DNA from 2 places in the Schaalia sp. lx-100 genome. Region 1 is predicted to be linked to the other one. Evidence: riboswitches for the same ligand, from Rfam matches in the RefSeq annotation. Region 1 holds a riboswitch; the other holds the start of a gene.
What was found. Region 1 has a riboswitch for ZMP and ZTP ahead of glyA (serine hydroxymethyltransferase). Riboswitches for the same ligand answer to the same signal wherever they lie in the genome.
Positions count from the first base shown of each region.

Region 2: it holds a riboswitch for ZMP and ZTP, as region 1 does, so the genes downstream of both, purH (bifunctional phosphoribosylaminoimidazolecarboxamide formyltransferase/IMP cyclohydrolase) here and glyA (serine hydroxymethyltransferase) in region 1, are expected to answer to the same signal.

Region 1 is NZ_JAJNRP010000001.1:206,032-213,575, reverse strand. Features, by position in the region: gene pgi (glucose-6-phosphate isomerase) at 1-1,089, shown strand, start outside; gene LRP54_RS00825 (malate dehydrogenase) at 1,494-2,483, shown strand; gene LRP54_RS00820 (cation diffusion facilitator family transporter) at 2,578-3,669, opposite strand; gene purU (formyltetrahydrofolate deformylase) at 3,802-4,668, shown strand; ZMP/ZTP riboswitch at 4,856-4,938, shown strand; gene glyA (serine hydroxymethyltransferase) at 5,003-6,292, shown strand; gene LRP54_RS00805 (bifunctional methylenetetrahydrofolate dehydrogenase/methenyltetrahydrofolate cyclohydrolase) at 6,289-7,194, shown strand; gene LRP54_RS00800 (SHIRT domain-containing protein) at 7,430-7,544, shown strand, end outside.
Region 2 is NZ_JAJNRP010000003.1:57,524-65,067, forward strand. Features, by position in the region: gene sucD (succinate--CoA ligase subunit alpha) at 1-107, shown strand, start outside; gene LRP54_RS03070 (cell division protein PerM) at 196-1,731, shown strand; ZMP/ZTP riboswitch at 1,875-1,960, shown strand; gene purH (bifunctional phosphoribosylaminoimidazolecarboxamide formyltransferase/IMP cyclohydrolase) at 1,984-3,726, shown strand; gene guaA (glutamine-hydrolyzing GMP synthase) at 3,859-5,433, shown strand; gene LRP54_RS03085 (GNAT family N-acetyltransferase) at 5,551-6,138, opposite strand; gene LRP54_RS03090 (TatD family hydrolase) at 6,373-7,296, shown strand; gene LRP54_RS03095 (ubiquitin-like domain-containing protein) at 7,474-7,544, shown strand, end outside.

The DNA of each region.
Region 1 (7,544 bases):
GACCCTGAAACCACTCTGGTTATCGTGGCCTCAAAGACTTTCACCACTTTGGAAACTATTACGAATGCGCGTGTAGTGCGCGAGTGGTTCCTTAACGCACTGCGTGAACGTAACATTATTGCCACAGGTGATACGCCCGCAGAAAAAGAAGCAATTTCACGTCATTTCGTTGCCGTATCAACAGCTTTAGATAAGGTCGCTGAATTTGGTATTGACCCGAAGAATGCTTTTGGATTCTGGAATTGGGTAGGCGGCCGCTATTCAGTTGATTCTGCTGTTGGCACCTCACTGGCTATCGCTATTGGCCCGCAGGCTTTTGCGGAGTTCTTACGCGGTTTCCATGTAATGGACTGTCATTTTGCTCAGGCGGAGCCAGAACATAATGTCCCGTTGCTCATGGGCTTATTGAATGTGTGGTACTCCAATTTCCTTGGAGCAGATACCCACGCTGTTTTGCCATATTCGCAGTATCTGCATCGTTTCCCCGCATATTTGCAGCAGCTCACCATGGAATCAAATGGGAAATCTGTGCGCCGCGACGGTGCTCCTGTGACTTACGATACCGGTGAGATTTTCTGGGGTGAACCGGGAACAAATGGTCAACATGCGTTCTATCAGCTTATCCATCAGGGCTCACGTATGGTCCCAGCAGATTTCATTGCTTTTGCACGCCCAACATGGCCTTTGCGTGACGGTGAAGCGGATATGCATGAGCTTTTCCTGTCGAATTTCTTGGCGCAAACAAAGGCTCTGGCTTTTGGTAAGACCAGTGAAGAAGTGCGAGCTGAAGGCACTGCGGAACACATCGTGTCGGCACGTGTTTTTACAGGTAACCGTCCAACGACCTCCATTATGGCTGCTGAATTGAATCCGTCAGTTCTGGGTCAGCTCATTGCTTTATATGAGCACATCACATTTGTGCAGGGAGCAGTGTGGGGCTTGGATAGCTTTGACCAGTGGGGTGTGGAACTTGGGAAAGTACTTGCAAAGCAAATCATGCCAGCAATTGCTGGGGATGAAGCTGCGTTAGCTGCTCAGGATTCGTCTACCCGCGCGCTGATTGAGTTTTACCGGGCGCATCGTTCCTAAGTGATAGTTCTCAGCGTTTATACCATCGCTGAGAACAAGGGCGTATCCCATGAGGTTACGCGATGCTACAGAGAGCGAGTACTCTGTGGATCGTTGAACCTCATGGGATTTTCCTATGTAGTGCAGGAGCAATGAAAGTAGTATCCCCTGAGTGCAGGGCTTGTGTGAAAAGAATCCTCTGTAGCTCATGCAGATACATGCACAACATGTATGAGGCGTGTGCCACACGCTTTCTTTTGGTGAAAATATGAGCAACGGCATAAAAATATGGATTTGGGACTGCAGGCATAGGAAAAAATCTGCAGAAACGCCTACGCTTAACATTGTCAGCTTGAATTCACCTGAGGGAACATTACAGCCGCAATATGCGTGCCGCTTGTTCCCCAATTAAGGAGCAAATAGATATGTCACAACCTCGTATTGTCACCGTAACTGGTGCTGCTGGCAATATTGGCTATGCACTGCTTTTCCGCATCGCTTCTGGAGCGGTTTTTGGTCCGGATGTTCCAGTGAAACTGAATCTGCTGGAAATTCCTCAGGGCGCAAAAGCTGCTGAAGGTACCGCAATGGAACTGGATGACTGCGCATTCCCATTGCTCGCAGGCGTAGACATTTACACAGATGCTCATGCAGCATTTGAAGGAACAAATGCCGCATTCCTTGTGGGTGCTATGCCCCGTCGTCAAGGTATGGAACGCGCAGATCTTCTGGAAGCAAACGCCGGTATTTTCGGCCCGCAAGGAGCCGCTATTAACGCTGGTGCTGCTGACGACGTGCGTGTTTTGGTTGTCGGCAACCCTGCAAATACAAATGCGACTATTGCCGCGAATGCTGCTCCAGATGTCCCTGCTTCGCGTTTCACTGCGATGATGCGTCTGGATCATAACCGCGCGATTTCTCAGCTTGCTCGCAAAACAGGTGCTCCTGTTGCTGATATTAAGAACCTCGTGGTGTGGGGTAACCACTCTGCCGATCAGTACCCTGACGTGTCATGGGCAACTGTTGGTGGCACAGCCGCATCAGAATTGGTGGATGAAGCATGGCTGTCTGAAGAATTCCGTCCGGTTGTCGCTAAGCGTGGCGCTGCAATTATTGAGGCGCGCGGCGCTTCTTCAGCTGCTTCAGCAGCGGGCGCAGCAATTGACCACATGCATGACTGGGTGTTAGGCACACCTGAAGGCGAATGGACCACATCAGCAGTGATGATGGATGGCAGCCACTATGGTGTGCCGGCTGGTCTGTGCTTCGGTATGCCAGTAACCTCTAACGGTGGCGAATGGCAGATCGTTGAGGGCCTGGAAATTTCTGAGGCTTCACGCGCAGGCATTGACCACAATATTGCTGCTCTGCAGGAAGAATACGACGCTGTGAAGGCTTTGGGTTTCATTAAGTAACGTTTTCGTCGCTGCATACTTTCTGTGGGCCATACGATGCTGTACGCATCGTATGGCCCACCACACTATGTCTAGCTTCATTTATGCGCACAGACTATGCATGCAGAGGTTTTTCATGCTCAGCATGTGTGAGGCCTTCAATTTGAATAGTAGAATGCGTGATCGTCAGTGGGAAATGACTGAAAGTACACTCTTGCAAAGTATGGAGGATAGTGTCACGCTCAGCGGCACTGAGTTTTTCATCAACACTGACATGAGCGGTCAAAGCTACGATTCCTGTCGCAATCACTGACACATGCATGTCATGGATAGCTTGTACTCCCTCAATTGAAAGAAAATGCTGACGTAGTTCACCCAGATTTAATTCTTGCGGCGTGTGCTCCAATAAAATAGTGACGCAGCGACGCAAGAGCGATAAGGCGCGAGGACCCATTAAAGCTGCAATAACGAGGGAAGCTACAGCATCAGCTGCCCACCATCCCACATAAATGCTCAAAACAGCGGCCACAATAACAGCGAAAGACCCGAGCGCGTCATTGAGGACTTCAAGGAAAGCGCCCCTCATATTGAGTGAATCGTGTCGGCCCCCTGTTAAAATAATCAACGCAATAATATTCGCTATCAGACCAGTAATGCCAAGGACTGACATTACAAGGCCATTAACGGGCGTGGGGGATAGTAAACGCGGAATCGCTTCCCACGCAACACCTACACAAACAGCGAAAAGCATACCCGCTTGCAGTGCCGTCGCTAGGATTTCAGATCGCGCCCACCCCCATGTGTGACGGTCTGAACGGGGTTTTTGAGCTAAAAAAGTTGCGATAAGAGCAATAAGGAGCCCTGAGGAATCCACAGCCATATGCGCGGCATCTGCTGCTAAAGATAAAGAACCTGACAGGGATGAGGCAATGATCTCAGCCAGGAAAACACTTAAAGTGATACCGAGGGCAAGGCTGAGACGAATTGTGGAGGATACGCCCTGCACATGATTGTGTTCATGGTTATGTGAATGCTGGTGAGCGTGGGCTGATGTGTGTGGGCGCGGAGAAGAAGTCGTGCGCTGATGGAGTTCTCGGCGTGAAGGAAATAAGGGAGCGTGTGTATGCGTTGCGTCTGTGGAAGGAATACAGGGGTTCTGAGGGTGTGTTAAATCCTGTGGCAGGTTTTCAGAATCTGTAGAAGCCATTCCTTAAACATACCCGTGAGGGGTATTGAAATCAATGCTGGAATCCTCAGCTCAAAATACCTGCCCAGCAATGATGCTCATGTTTATGGGCCTGTATGACGTGAAAGTAGTGGAAGCGTTACCCTAATGTGCATGACTGACACAACTTCGCAGCGTATTAAACTGGTTGTCACTCTTTCGTGCCCTGACCAGCCAGGTATTGTCCATGCAGTGACAGGTGTGATGACCGGGAATGGATGCAATATTATCCAGTCCCAGCAATTTGGTGACCCTGATTCAGGCCTGTTTTTTATGCGCGTGGAGGTTGATTCCCCTGTCGGTCGTGAACCTGTGGAAACTGGACTAACTGAAGTAGCAGAGCGTTTTGGTGCCCAGTGGAATGTAGATGAACTGGGACGCCCTTTACGTACGGTCATTATGGTGTCGCGTGAGGGACATTGCCTGCAAGATTTACTGTACCGTCAACGCACTCAAGGGCTACCGATTGATGTAGTGGCAGTTGTGGGTAATCACCCGGATTTAGCGCCTGTCGCTCAATTTTACGGGATTCCTTTCCTTCTGGTCCCCGTCACGCCGGAAAGCAAAGCGCAAGCTGAACAACGACTCCTTGACCTTGTTGATGCTGAAAAGGTTGAGCTTGTTGTTTTGGCGCGATATATGCAGATTATTTCCGAACGCGTATGCGAAGTAATGGCAGGCCGGATCATTAATATTCATCATTCTTTCCTGCCAAGTTTCAAAGGTGCTCGGCCATATGCGCAGGCTCATGATCGCGGTGTGAAACTGATTGGTGCAACCGCCCATTACGTAACGCCGGATCTTGACGAAGGGCCAATCATTGAACAGGATGTGACCCGAGTATCTCACGCTGATTCTACTTACGACATGGTGGCTTTAGGGCAGGACGTGGAACGTCGTGTACTGGCTCAAGCTGTGCGTTGGCATAGTGAACACCGCGTGCTGCTGGATGGGGCGCGTACGGTAGTTTTTTCACGCTAACTCGACAATTCATTCGCCCTTCGTAAGCAGGTCAAGTCACGTATTGTGCGCTTATATGCGCGTAGCCCACTCCGTTTCACTTGCTTTCAGAGGGCCATTGTTCCCTGTGTGAATGTGGTGGATTTCCTGCTAGGAGTGTCCGGATTTTCTGGAGAGAAACCACATGGTAGTGCTATCTGCGCTAAGCTGAACAAGTCGTGACTGGCGCACAGGTGGGGGACCACCGGGGAGCGATTATGGAGGTCGTGGCCGCCCGCCTGGGCCTGACTCCGTGGTAGTAAGTACATGTACTACCGCTAGTGAAAGACAGCACTGACAACGCATAGGAGATCACATGGATCGTCTGAACGACCTTACTTTGGCTGAACTTGACCCCGAAATTCGTGCGGTCCTGGACCAGGAACTTCAACGGCAACGCTCGACATTAGAAATGATTGCCTCAGAAAACTTTGTTCCACGCGCTGTTTTAGAAGCGCAAGGCTCAGTCCTCACCAATAAATATGCGGAAGGCTACCCAGGTCGTCGTTACTATGGCGGATGTGAATTTGTTGACATAGCAGAAAATCTCGCAATCGAACGAGCAAAACAAGTCTTTGGTGCAGATTACGTGAATGTGCAGCCTCATGCGGGTGCTCAAGCAAATGCTGCTGCTCTGATGGCAATGGCAAATGTTGGCGATACAATCCTTGGTTTGTCTTTAGCTCACGGCGGTCATTTGACGCACGGGATGAGAATTAATTTCTCAGGGAAAAACTACAATGCGCTCGCCTATGAAGTTGACCGTGAAACCATGCGTATTGAACCTGAAGCAGTACGTGAAGTAGCTGTACGTGAACGCCCGCGAGTCATTATTGCTGGATGGTCTGCGTATCCTCGTCATTTAGATTTCCAAGCATTCCGTGATATTGCTGATGAGGTAGGGGCTGCTTTATGGGTGGATATGGCTCATTTTGCTGGTCTTGTTGCTGCAGGTTTGCATCCAAATCCGGTGCCTTTTGCAGATATCACCACGACAACTGTTCATAAGACACTGGCTGGTCCACGTTCAGGTATGATCCTTTCCTCACGCGGGGAACAATGGGGCAAGAAACTAAATTCCGCCGTATTCCCAGGCCAGCAAGGCGGTCCATTAATGCATGCGATTGCAGCGAAAGCTATCGCAATGAAGATCGCTCAGACCGAAGAATTCCGTGATCGTCAGCGTCGTACTTTGGAAGGTGCGCAGATCATCGCGCAGCGTCTGAATGAACCGGATGCTCAAGCGGCGGGGATACGCCTTGTAACCGGTGGTACAGACGTGCACTTGGTTTTGGTGGATCTTGTTCGCTCTCAGTTGGACGGGAAAGCAGCAGAGGACCTCTTACATGCGGTTGGTATCACAGTGAATCGTAATGCGGTTCCTTTCGATCCTCGTCCTGCGATGACCACATCTGGTTTGCGTATTGGTACTCCCGCATTGGCGACTCGCGGATTTGATGCGCAAGACTTCGCAGAGGTTGCTGACATCATTGCGACTGCGCTGGTACAAGGGGCATCAGGGGTATCTGTCGATGTTGATGCTTTGCGTGCACGTGTGGGGCGTTTGACTGATAAACACCCCTTGTATGCGGGTCTTAATCAATGAGGGCGCCTTGGGTAGGTCCAGCACGTCTCCTTGACGGAGTAAAGGTGGCCTCAGCAATAAAAAATGAGCTTAGTCAGCGCGTAGGCCTCCTGCATGAACGCGGTGTTGCTCCTGGTCTTGGCACTATTTTGGTAGGTGAAGATCCAGGTTCGGTTGCATATGTTGCGGGGAAACATCGTGACTGTTCTGAAGTGGGTATTGAATCAATACGCGTGGATTTACCAGCCGATGCATCGCAAGGTGATATTGAGGCGGCAATAGATCAATTGAATGAGGATCCCTCATGCACGGGATACATTGTTCAATTACCTTTGCCTAGGGGTATTGATACGAATGCTGTGCTGGAACGTATTGATCCAGCAAAGGACGCGGATGGCTTACATCCGATGAATCTTGGCCGTTTGGTGTTGCGCGCAAATGAACCGATTGATTCTCCGTTGCCCTGTACTCCACGTGCTGTCATTGAGTTGATGGAACGCCACGGGATTACTTTGGACGGTAAAAATGTCTGTGTCATTGGGCGTGGCGTGACGGTGGGGCGTTCTATTGGCCTGCTGCTGACACGTCGCGCAGTGAATGCGACGGTGACGTTGTGCCATACGGGGACACGTGATCTTGCGGGCCATGTGCGTCAGGCGGATGTGGTTGTTGCTGCTGCGGGTTTTGCAGGACTAGTGAAACCGGATATGGTGAAACCGGGTGCGGTAGTTTTAGATGTCGGCGTTTCACGCGTGTATGACGAGGCCACAGGGAAATCGCGTTTGCATGGTGATGTTGCTGATGGGGTAGATGAAGTTGCTTCGTGGCTTTCACCAAATCCTGGTGGAGTGGGACCGATGACTCGTGCGCTTTTGCTGATGAACGTGGTTGAAGCTGCTGAACGTCAGGTAGCAATGCGCTGAGCGTATCTGTTTTCTTTGGGGGCATGGTGTAGATTGCACTGTGCCCCCAAAATATGTGCAGATTGCACTTATGATGTACTGAATGACAGCTGGTATAGCATGCGTATGCCCTTTGCTGGCTGAGAAAATATAGGACAGAGCGACTACGTTGTTGTATGGACCATTTGGTCAACTAGTATGCGCTTTTACTACAATGGTATTGATATTTATTTGACACTGAAGTTTGAGAGATTTTATGCGACGCGTAGTGGTTGTGCTGTTTTCTGTCCTGTGCCTGTGTATGTCGGGCCTACTTGCACCAGCCTATGCGGCCAGTGGATTGGATCAGACACAGGTGGCTGAGGTGATTG
Region 2 (7,544 bases), on a different contig from region 1:
CAGCAGCAGCCAAAGCCCAAGCTCTTGAAGCTGTCGGTGTACGAGTCGGGAGGACCCCATCACAAACAGCTCTTCTCGCTCGTGAAGCATTACAAGCCCTCAGCTAAATATTTCGAGCTTCCTCACAGAAGTAATCAGCCATCTATCGGCGCTTCCGGTAGGTGGCTGACCCACGTCCAAGGCAGTATTGACCTGATGAGCGAAACAAAAACTATTGAAGCCCAAGCGCGCCCAGTCATTCACATCCGTCTGCCCGACGGCTGGGCGCGAGCAATGCTTTCAGGTGTGCAAGCAGCACTTGTCAGCTGGGGGCTTGTCATAGTGATGGTGATGGCAACCTACTGGAGTATCGCTGCGAATCCGTGGCTGAAATCTGCAACCTGGTCGGATGCTTTCGCTACAGGAGGCGACCTATGGGGGCTCGTCCTGGGCGGGACGCTGAACATGAGTGGCACCCACATTCGTGTGATCCCCACACTGATCTGCCTTATCGTGCTGCTATTCCTCAGAGCTTTTCTGATATCAAGCCGCCGTTTTCCTGCAATTTCACAATGGTGGGCTGTGATTGGTTTTGCTCTCACATCATGTGCGCTCGCTGCGGGAACCTCAGATCACCTGCAATGGCATACGACTATTGTGGGCAGCCTCATCCTCCCCATAATCGCTGTAATATGGTCTCTCCTGAGTTCGAGTGTCAATAAACACGTGCAGATACGGATTCCCGATTGGGTAAAACACGGGTTGCGTTTGGGTGTTCTTGCAGCTCTTGGGGCAGCGGGCGTAGGCTTTATGTCGCTCATTTGTGCAGTATGGGCGGCATGGGATCGGATCGTTCACATACACGAGCTTTTCTTTATTTCTTCAACTTATGACACAGTGATGACGGTCATGGCTCAGCTCATGTTCATGCCGACAGCTATCGTCTGGGCTGTGTCATGGCTGACCGGTGCAGGTTTTTATGTGGGGGCAGACGCCCTTCATTCTCCAACATCAACACCGGTAGCTCCAATACCGGTTGTCCCTCTTTTAGGTGCGCTTCCTGCGCAAACAACGGGCGCGTGGGTCATTGTTTTCCTTATTGCCGCCGGATGCGCATACGGAATCTATGTGCGTATGCGTGCGTGTGAACCTTCTATACGGGCACAGGCCGGAAGCCTCCTCACGATGAGTGTGACCCTGTGGCTTCTCAGTGTGGGTGTTGCCGGAGCTTCTCGTATGCATATTGGGTCTGAACGCATGAGTATCCTCGGGCCGGACATATGGCGCGCACCCAGCTTATTGGTCCTCGCAATGTGCGGGGCGATCACTGTGTGCGTTCTGATCGCTCACCCTGCCACTGTGGGATGGGCACGTACACAGTGCCAGCGCATGCGAGCAGAATACCGGGACGCTCGGGATACCTCTGTTCTTGCGGAAGCCGCTTTAGTAGACCCACTAGATTCTGCTGAGGTGAACCCTGAGGAGCCTAGCGCAGACTTTACGGAAAATACGCATGAATCAGCGAAAGAAAATTCAGAGGACGAAAAGGACAGCACAGAGCAAGAAAAACACAGCAAACCTGCCCTTACTGAAGCCTCACATATGCAAAAACAACAGGGAAAGCCAGCAGGTGTCACTGAAAATAGTGAAGTATCTGAGCCGGGCCCACAGGAAGTATCTCAATCGCGTCCCGGTGATGATCCTCGTGTGGAAAATAGCTCATCCACTGAAATAAAAACTGAAGACTCCTAACCTGCCCGCAGCATCACCTCTTTTATGCGAAAAAACTGAAAATAAGGATGTCGCCTCCACGTATAACTGGCAGACAACAGGCAGAGCGACCAGAAAACTGCGATATCACCCCTAGGAGCATAAAGGGTACTAGACTGCTAAATGCAAGAGGCTGCAACTGGCGAGGGTGGTTCACCACCGGGGAGTAGTCGCACTGCCCTTCGAGGCGTCGCCCGCCTGGGCGCCTGGGCTAGATAAACCATGGAGGATATCGTGTCCGTTCGTCTCGATCATCTGGAATCAATCGACTTTCGCCCTATCACTCGCGTACTGATCTCTGTCTACGACAAAACAGGGCTGGAAAGCCTTGCTGCACACCTGCATGAAGCTGGCGTAGAAATCGTATCGACTGGCTCTACCGCTGCTCGGATAGCGGATGCGGGAATTCCAGTAACCCCTGTGGATAACGTGACGGGCTTTCCGGAAATATTAGAAGGGCGAGTGAAAACCCTCCACCCGAAAATACATGCAGGCATCCTTGCTGACCAGCGTAAAGCCGATCATCGCCAACAACTTGATGAGCTACATATCGCACCATTTGATGCGGTAGTCTGCAACTTGTATCCCTTCTCAGATACTGTGAGCAGCGGGGCTTTACCTGATGAATGTGTCGAACAAATTGATATCGGTGGCCCCTCAATGGTGCGTGCCGCAGCAAAAAACTACCCGTCAGTTGCAGTAGTAACCTCACCCGCCCAATACGATGCTCTTGTACGAGCTGCACAAAGCAATGGATTCACTTTGCTCCAACGCCGCGCAATGGCAGCAGCAGCTTTCAAACACACCGCACTGTACGACACGGCTGTTGCCCAATGGTTTAGTGAACAAGTGAATGAAAACGGTGATACTGCTGAATTCCCAAGGCAGCTCTCAGATACTTTCACCCTCATTCAAACCTTACGTTATGGTGAAAATCCACATCAAAAAGCAGCTGTTTACAGTGCTCGCTCCGCCGAAGAAGCAGCACAAAAGAACGGAGAGTTTACTGCAGAACAAGCTGAACCCTATGAAGGCATCGCCCATGCGGTGCAACTGAACGGTAAACCGATGTCGTATAACAACTACACAGATGGTGACGCGGCTTTACGCGCAGCATATGACCATGAGGAACCATGCGTTGCCATCATCAAACACGCAAATCCGTGCGGTATCGCTATCGCTGATACTATTGCCGCTGCTCATCGTCAAGCCCACGCATGTGATCCCGTTTCAGCTTTCGGAGGCGTTATCGCAGCAAATCGCATGATTGATGCGGAAACGGCTCGGCAAATCGTTCCGATTTTCACTGAGGTCGTGATTGCTCCGGCTTACGAAGCGCAGGCCTTAGAAATCCTCAAAACTAAAAAGAACCTCCGCGTACTTGCTGTGAAACCTCCAGTGCGTGGCGGATATGAATTTAAGCAAATCAGTGGTGGTTTGCTTGTTCAACGTCAAGACGATGTAACCGAGGCAGGGGATGACCCTGCGCATTGGGAATGTGTGGCAGGCCAACCGGCTGATTCGCAGACTCTGCGTGACCTCGTATTTGCGTGGCGTTGTGTGCGCTCTGTCCGTTCAAACGCTATTTTACTTGCGAAAGATGGTGCCTCTGTTGGCGTAGGTATGGGGCAGGTTAACCGTGTGGACTCATGTAAGCTCGCTGTGGAACGAGCCAATACTTTAAGTTCACGCTCAACCGGGGATGCTGCAGCTCACGGAACCGATCAGGTGGCTAGTGCCGGTGGGGCGCGTGCAGACGACCTCTTGGATCATTCCCCACTGAAACGCAGTGAAGGGGCGGTTGCGGCTTCGGATGCTTTCTTCCCATTCGCTGACGGTTTACAAACCCTGATTGATGCGGGCGTGAAAGCTGTAGTTCAGCCAGGCGGTTCTGTGCGAGATCAGGAATCAATTGACGCGGCTACGCAGGCTGGCATCACCATGTACTTCACAGGGACACGGCATTTCGCGCACTGAAGAATAGGGGCTTGCGGGAACAGCAGGTAAACACTGCGGGCGTGAGGTTACCAGCCTAGGTGTTGGCGCGATATTTCTCTCTTAGCGGCTGTTTGAGGCGATATAGCCTGACGGGCAGGTAGCATGGGGGATGTGACTCAACAAAATACCCTTCGTCCCGTTCTTGTTGTTGACTTTGGTGCTCAGTATGCTCAACTGATTGCACGTCGTGTACGCGAAGCCTCGGTTTATTCAGAAATCGTGCCGCATACGATGCCTGTGCAGGATATGTTAGAAAAAAATCCTGCAGCCATTATTTTGTCCGGTGGGCCGTCATCTGTGTATGAAGACGGCGCGCCCAGTATTGATTCAGCTATTTTTGATGCCGGTGTGCCGGTCCTTGGAATTTGCTACGGTTTTCAAACAATGGCTGCGGCTCTGGGCGGGCGCGTAGGGCGGACAGGTACACGCGAATACGGTCATACGGATGCTCAGATTTCTCGGGATTCGTGTTTATTTTCTGGGACCCCTATGGATCAAGTGGTGTGGATGAGTCACGGAGATGCTGTTCAGGAAGCGCCAGAAGGCTTCCAAATTACGGCTTCGACCTTGCAAACACCTGTGGCGGCTTTTGAAGATCCGCAACGTCGTTTATACGGTTTGCAATGGCACCCAGAAGTAGGACATTCAGCTTTCGGGCAAGACGCGCTGAAGAATTTCCTATATGAGGGTGCTGGACTTGAACCTTCGTGGACTGCAGGTTCAATTATTGATGAGCAAGTTGCTGCGATTCGTCAGCAAGTGGGTGACGCGCAGGTTATTTGTGCTTTATCAGGCGGTGTGGATTCGTCGGTTGCGGCCGCTTTAGTTCACCGAGCAGTAGGGGACCAGCTGACGTGTTTCTTTATTGACCACGGTTTGCTGCGTCACGGAGAACGTGAGCAAGTTGAAGGCGATTATGCGCGTGGCATGGGCATTAAAGTCGTGACATGTGATGAATCTGCCCGCTTCCTTGATGCCTTGGCGGGAGTGAGCGACCCCGAAACGAAACGGAAGATTATTGGCCGTGAATTTATCCGGAGTTTTGAGGCTGCCCAGAAGCGTGTGATTGAAGAAATCGGCGCTGAGGGTGGTGAAGTGAAGTTCTTAGTTCAAGGCACCCTGTATCCTGACGTGGTTGAGTCTGGAGGTGGTGAAGGAGCTGCCAATATTAAGAGCCATCACAATGTGGGTGGCTTACCTGACGATATGACTTTTGAACTGGTTGAGCCTTTGCGTACTTTATTTAAGGACGAGGTGCGTGCTGTAGGTCGTGAACTGGGATTGCCAGAGTATTTAGTTGCTCGTCAGCCTTTCCCTGGACCAGGTTTAGGGATCCGTATTGTCGGTGAAGTGACACGTGAGCGTTTAGATATTTTGCGTGCAGCTGATGCGATTGTGCGTGAAGAATTAACGGCTGCTGGTTTGGATGAGCAGATTTGGCAGTGCCCTGTGGTTTTATTGGCTGATGTGCGCTCAGTAGGTGTGCAAGGGGACGGGCGTACCTATGGTCATCCAATTGTGTTGCGTCCAGTGTCCTCGGAGGACGCAATGACAGCGGATTGGACGCGACTGCCATATGACGTGCTTGCTCGTATTTCGACGCGTATCACAAATTCTGTTGCTGACGTGAATCGCGTAGTACTTGATGTGACGTCGAAACCTCCTGCAACAATCGAATGGGAGTGATCCAGCGTAGCCTGTTACCTACATGCTGACGCTACTATGTGAGCGGCCCTGTGGACTTGTTCTGCGGGGCCGTTAAGCGTTTGAGGATGTGGTGGGTGCAGATGCTTGGTTGCGAGGTTACGCTTCAGGGGAGCGCGTCTGGGTAGGGCTTTTGTCAGTGGGTATTTCGCGCACTTTTACCGGTCGAAATGGAGGCATGAATCCTTTGAGAATTCGGTAAAACTCTACGGCAGTAATGTCGCGTCCACGGATCATTGTGGCGTAGGTTTGTCCGGCCTCATCAGAAAGTAAAGGGGCGGGTCGAAAACTGTTACGGATGTAAAAATCCCAGCGTTTACGGCGTTGATCGGCATTAGGTGCTTCCTCATCGCATGGTTCTACTTGTAAAACAGTGACTGTGGCGGTGGGGATTTCGCTGATTTTTTTGAGGATACGTGATCCGATCCCGTGGGAGCGTGCCTCCGGGTGTACGGCTAAAAACAAGAGGAAAACCACATCTTTGCGAATAATACGATAAGTCAATCCTGCAAATTTTTCATCGTAAGTCCATGTAGAAAATGAGCATGATGGCCGCAAAGACGACAGTAGCAAATAAATTAAAGAGAGGCGTTCCTTGGGAGGAAAAGCATGAAGGTATAAGTCGCGCACATGGGGCCAGTGCTTACTCCACGGGTGTGCGGGTGATTCGTGTAGTGTCGCTGCCATAAGTGCGGTCTGTCTTTCAATCAAAGTTACGGGAACGCAGATTACATGCAATCCCTAGGGTAAAGCATGAGCTGAGGAAAGGGAGCATCAATTTTCAGATGTTCTGCTTGGTTATGAATGTGTTATCTTGCCTGTGCGTATCGAATGACGATGAGAAAATGACAGCTCACATACGTTGACTATACGGTGAATAAAAACTGCTGTCTCATACCTGTCAATGTGTACGGAGGAAATGTGGGAAAAAAGAAAACTCGTACCTGGCCTGATACTCCATTGCCATTGGCAGGACCTGTTATGGATAATCACACGCATTTGCCGGTACATGAATTACAGATTCCACGAGCTGACGGGGTGCGTATCAGTGTGGAGGAACAGATCATGAGGGCACGTGCTGTGGGGGTCACTCATCAGATTACGAGTGCATGTGAACTTCCTGAATGTGAACCTGCTTTTCGCTTAGCACGTACTTATCCGAGTGTGCGTGTAGCAGTGGCAATTCACCCAAATGAGGCGGCATTACACGGAGGATACGCGCAGGCCTCGCCTGATGGGTTACAGCCGGAAATAAAAGAACATCACATTGCCTTGGATGATGCTTTATCTCAGATTGAAAACTATGCCCGTGATCCTATGGTGGTTGCTGTAGGGGAAACGGGTTTGGACTATTTTCGCACTGCGCAGGAGGGACGCGAAGCGCAGGTGCGATCATTTGAAGCTCATGTGGAAATAGCGCACGCTCTGTCTTTGCCTTTACAAATTCATGATCGTGATGCTCATGCGGATACGCTGAGTCTTTTACGTCGTTGTGCTCATGCGGGGCAGCCCATTGTTTTCCATTGTTTTTCAGGTGATGCGTCTATGGCGCAGGTATTAGCAGAAAATGGTTGGTATGCCTCATTTGCTGGGCCATTAACATATCCGGCGAATGAGGATTTACGTAAGGCATTGAAAGCGTTGCCGCGTAATCGTGTGCTTGTGGAAACTGATGCTCCGTATTTAACTCCGGTTCCTCATCGAGGAAGCCCTAATGCTTCGTATGTGATGCCACATACGGTTCGCTATATCGCGGATTTGTGGGAGGCCTCAGAAAGCGAAACCTGTGAGCAGCTTATGCGTAATTCGTGCGATGTGTATGGCGTGTGGGATAACGCTGTGTGATACCGCGCGTGAGGCGATGCGTGAAGTAAATGGGAGAGGTGTCCGTGTGCTGTGTGTATTTATGCCCATGAGAAGGGTCACCCTTGATCTGTTGAATTCTGTGGGGCATCCATATTAGGATCGATATGTTCCTTTGTGAGAAGTCAAGGAAACCCGCTATTGAGGAGACAATTTATTGTGGATGAAATAGAACACATTAAACAAAGGTTTCCTCATCTTTTCATGTTGTCCTCGCGTATCCAATATGG